Regions from separate parts of the Aquabacterium sp. NJ1 genome, predicted to be linked through region 2. Evidence: riboswitches for the same ligand, from Rfam matches in the RefSeq annotation. Region 2 holds a riboswitch; the other holds the start of a gene.

Region 1 (2,381 bases), 2.9 Mb from region 2:
CCTTCATGCCCACTGATGCACCCGGTGCGCCACCTCGCAACCTGCATCTGGGGCACATGGTGTCCGAGTTGCGTGCGCTGCCCGAGGGTAGCTTCGAGATCCAGACAGACAAAGGCCTGCAGGCGCGCGCGCGTTCCGTGTTCATCGCGGCGGGCGCGGGTGCGTTTGTGCCGCGCGGCTTGAACCTACCCGGGCTGGAAGCTGTCCACAACCTGCACTACTTCCTGCCAGAACAGGCTGAGGCGCCTATGCCTTGGGCTGGCCGGCACCTGCTCATCCATGGCGGTGGTGACGAGGCCTTGGCGGCCGCACTCGACATGGCGCAGCACCCTGACCCCGCACAGCGCCCCGCGCGCTTGAGCCTGCTGCATCGGCGCGATCAGTTCCAGGCAGACGACGAGCTGGACAAGCAGGTCCGCGCCTTGATGGCCGCGGGCCAGATCGAGCTGGTTGTGGGCATGCCTGTGGCCGCGCAGGTCGAAGGGGAGCACCTGACGGCCTTGCAGATACTGGGCGCCGACGGGCAGACCCGCACGCAAACCTTGGATCACCTGCTCGTTCGGCTCGGCATGAGCCCCAAGCTGGGGCCCTTGACGACCTGGGGCCTGACCCTGGAGCGCAAGCAGGTGGCCGTGTCCACCGCAAGTTTCGAGAGCAGCATCCCCGGCATCCACGCCGTGGGCGACATCAACACCTACCCGGGCAAGAAGCGCCTGCTGCTGTGTGGCTTTCACGAGGCCACGTTGGCGGCGCACCATGCGGCCGCCACCGTGCACCCGGACGCACCGCAGCACCTGCTCTACACCACCACCAGCCCGCTGCTGCACCAGCGCCTGGGTGTGGCCAGGTGAGCCAGCCGGTAGAATCCAGCCTTCGCTAGGGGTGCGAGGCCGTCCGACACCGGACGCGCTTCGCTGAGAAACACCCTTTGAACCTGACCGAGGTCGTTCTCGCGTAGGGAAGCAACGATGCGCACCGGACAAGCCGCCAGGCCATGTCCGCCAGCGTGCCTGCCGACCACGAGACGACACAACATCGTTTCGTGCCGGAGCAGTCAATGCACAAGCCCACCACCGCCTTTGTTCAACGCAAGGCCCGATACCGTCTGTCCCCGCTTGGCCTGGCCATCGTTGGCCTGATCAGCAGCGCCACCAGCCACGCGCAAAGCGAAGGCTCGGCAGACAGCCTGCCCAGCGTCAATGTCACGGCACAAGGCCCCAGGCAGCCTCGTGCCAGCATCGCCGGGCTGGGTGACGGCCCCGCGTGGCAGCAGCCCGTGCAGGCGCAGAGCTTTGGCGAGGCCACGCTGCGCAATGCCCAGGCCACGCGTCTGGCCGACCTGACCAAGCTCGACGCCAGCACCACAGACTCGTACAACACGGTGGGTTACTGGGACTACCTGACCATCCGCGGCTTCACGCTGGACAACGCCTACAACTACCGCCGAGAAGGCCTGCCCATCAACGCCGAGACGCGCCTGCCCTTGGACAACAAGGCGTCGGTGGAACTGCTCAAGGGGACCAGCGGCATGCAAGCGGGCGTGAGCGCGCCGGGTGGCCTGGTGAACCTGGTGGTCAAGCGGCCTGATGCGCGCGTTCGCACGGCGACGATGTCGGTTGACGATGCGGGTGACATGCTGGCCAGTGTGGACCTGAGCGAGCGCACCGGTGATCGCCAGGAGTGGGGTGTGCGGCTCAACGCCGCAACCGAACGCCTGGCCACGCATGTGGACAACACCAAGGGCCATCGCCAGTTGCTCGCCTTGGCCGTTGATCGCCGCATCAACACCGCCCACACGATCGAGGCCGAGTTCGAACACAGCTACATGAGCCAGCCCAGCGTCCCCGGCTTCAGCCTGTTGGGTGGCCAACTGCCTTCTGCGCACGATGTAGACCCCAACCTCAACCTGAACAACCAGCCATGGACCGAACCTGTTCAGTTCGAAGGCAACACGGGCACCGTCCGCCTGCGCAGCGACTGGGGTCAAGGCTGGAGGAGCACGGTGACTTTTGGCGAGCAGAGGCTCAAGTCCAATGACCGTGCGGCTTTCCCCTTGGGCGGCTGCACCTATGGCGTCAAAGGCTTGTATGTCTATTGCGCCAACGGCGATTTCGATCTGTACGACTACCGCTCGGACGACGAGTTGCGGCTGACACGTTCCCTGCTGGCGCAGCTCCAAGGCAATGTGCAGACGGGCTCCATCAAGCATGAACTCGGCATGAGCGTGCTGCGGTCCGTGCACCGCACGGCCATGTCGACCCAGGCCTACAACTACGTGGGCACGGGCAACCTGGCAGACCCCTATGCCCCACAGCCCTCAGACCCCACGCCAACTTACTTCGTGGCCAGCCGGCATGAACAAAGCACCGAATGGATGCTGC
Region 2 (2,381 bases):
ACCTGCCCATCCAATCAAGTGGCCTCACCCGCTGCATCCTGCGGCAGCGGCTGCGGCAACTGTGGCCACCAAGCCAGCCCTGTCACCAAGGACCACCGCGTCCACGTGGTCCGCACCCGACAAGGTTGATCCCCGAGGGGCGAGCACGCGCCAGCAGCCCGATATCGAGGGCTCGCCCCCCCACGGTCAGGGGATGAATCCCCCCCGTGCCGGGGATGGCTGAGCACACGTCCTGATTCCTACACTGAGGTCAATCAGAAATATTTCAGGTCCATCCCCTGTCATCCGCTCACATGCGCCCCCTGTACGCCATTGCGCCATTGGCCTTGTTGCTGACCCTCTTCGGGCCCCCGCCCCACGAGGCCAACAAGGTGCTGGCCGACTTCATGGACCACTTCCTGGGCCACAGGGCGCACCCGCAGCTTGACAACAGCACCGACGCCCGCGCCAACAAGCCCGCTTCGATGGGCGGCGAGGTGGTTGAAACATCCTTCAGCCGCTGACGGATTTAATTGCCCCCGGTTTGACGCAGCCCTGCGCGGGCGCATTACACTGCGCACTGCTCCGGGGTGTGCCTCACGTTTTGACGTGCTGGCGCTGAGATGGAATACCGAACCCGCTGAACTTGATCCGGTTCATACCGGCGAAAGAAGAGCTGTACCTGATGCGAGTGGTCTGCACTTGTCCCGCGTGGACGAGCCCCTGCCTGACCTCACCTCGCAGCGCCTGACACCCGTCAGGTCCAGGCACCCCTCGGAGCATGTGTTGCCACTGCCACCGTTGGAGCTGCCGATGAACGCCCCTGACCTCACCATTGACGCTGCCGCCCTGCAAGCGCTGGATGAACTCACCCGCCTGACCCGTGAGCCCTTGCCCGCATCGCGCAAGGTGTACGTTGAAGGCAGCCACGCTGGCGTGCGCGTGCCGATGCGTGAGGTCTCGCTGACCAATGGCGAGTCGGTCACGCTGTACGACTGCTCCGGCCCGTACACGGACCCGAACGTCAGCATCGACGTCACCAAGGGCCTGCCGCCTGTGCGCGAGGCCGCCGTGGTGGCCCGTGGCGACACGGAACAGTACGAAGGCCGCTCCATCCAGGCGGTGGACGACGGCCTCAAGCCAGATGAGCGCCACGACGAGCGCATGGCCGCCCTGCGCGCTGCCGCAGCAGGCCTGCAGCGCACGCCGCGCCGCGCCAAGGCCGGCGCCAACGTGACGCAGATGCACTACGCCCGCAAGGGCATCATCACGCCGGAGATGGAGTTCGTGGCCCTGCGCGAGAACCAGCGCCGGCTTGATCTGGCCGAGGACTGGCGCAGCAAGTACGGCGTCGATGCCGAGCGCGAGGCCCGCCTGCGCGGCAACCCCATGGGCGCGGTGATTCCGCGCGAGATCACGCCCGAGTTCGTGCGCGATGAGGTGGCACGCGGCCGCGCCATCATCCCCGCCAACATCAACCACACCGAACTGGAGCCGATGGCCATCGGCCGCAACTTCCTGGTCAAGATCAACGCCAACATCGGCAACTCGGCCGTGACCTCGTCGATCGAAGAAGAGGTTGAAAAGCTGGTGTGGGCCATCCGCTGGGGTGCGGACAACGTGATGGACTTGTCCACCGGCAAGCACATCCACACCACGCGCGACTGGATCGTGCGCAACAGCCCCGTGCCGATCGGCACCGTGCCCATCTACCAGGCGCTGGAAAAGGTGGGCGGCGTAGCCGAAGACCTGACCTGGGACATCTACCGCGACACCCTGATCGAACAGGCCGAGCAGGGCGTGGACTACTTCACCATCCATGCCGGGGTGCGCCTGCCCTTCATCCACCTCACGGCCAATCGCCGCACGGGCATCGTCTCGCGCGGTGGCTCCATCCTGGCCAAGTGGTGCATCGCGCATCACAAAGAGAACTTCCTGTTCACGCACTTCGAAGAGATCTGCGAGATCATGAAGGCGTATGACGTGAGCTTCTCGCTGGGCGACGGCCTGCGCCCCGGCTCGCTGAGCGATGCCAATGACGAAGCCCAGTTTGCCGAGCTGAAGACACTGGGCGAGCTGACCCAGATCGCCTGGCAGCACGATGTGCAGACCATGATCGAAGGCCCCGGCCATGTGCCCATGCACATGATCCAGGCCAATATGGACGAGCAGCTCAAGCACTGCCATGAGGCGCCCTTCTACACCCTGGGCCCGCTGACCATCGACATCGCACCCGGCTATGACCACATCGCCTCGGCCATCGGCGCGGCCATGATCGGCTGGATGGGCACGGCCATGCTGTGCTACGTGACGCCCAAGGAGCACCTGGGCTTGCCCAACCGCGATGACGTCAAGCAAGGCCTGATTGCCTACAAGATCGCGGCCCACGCGGCGGACGTTGC

What was found. Region 2 has a riboswitch for thiamine pyrophosphate ahead of thiC (phosphomethylpyrimidine synthase ThiC). Riboswitches for the same ligand answer to the same signal wherever they lie in the genome.
Region 1: another riboswitch for thiamine pyrophosphate. It lies ahead of JY96_RS20495 (TonB-dependent siderophore receptor); the one in region 2 lies ahead of thiC (phosphomethylpyrimidine synthase ThiC).

What each region holds. Positions count from the first base shown of each region.
Region 1 is NZ_JRKM01000001.1:4,740,265-4,742,645, reverse strand. Features, by position in the region: gene JY96_RS20500 (NAD(P)/FAD-dependent oxidoreductase) at 1-851, shown strand, start outside; TPP riboswitch at 869-978, shown strand; gene JY96_RS20495 (TonB-dependent siderophore receptor) at 995-2,381, shown strand, end outside.
Region 2 is NZ_JRKM01000001.1:1,876,018-1,878,398, forward strand. Features, by position in the region: gene JY96_RS08055 (hypothetical protein) at 1-129, shown strand, start outside; gene JY96_RS08060 (hypothetical protein) at 294-503, shown strand; TPP riboswitch at 556-669, shown strand; gene thiC (phosphomethylpyrimidine synthase ThiC) at 793-2,381, shown strand, end outside.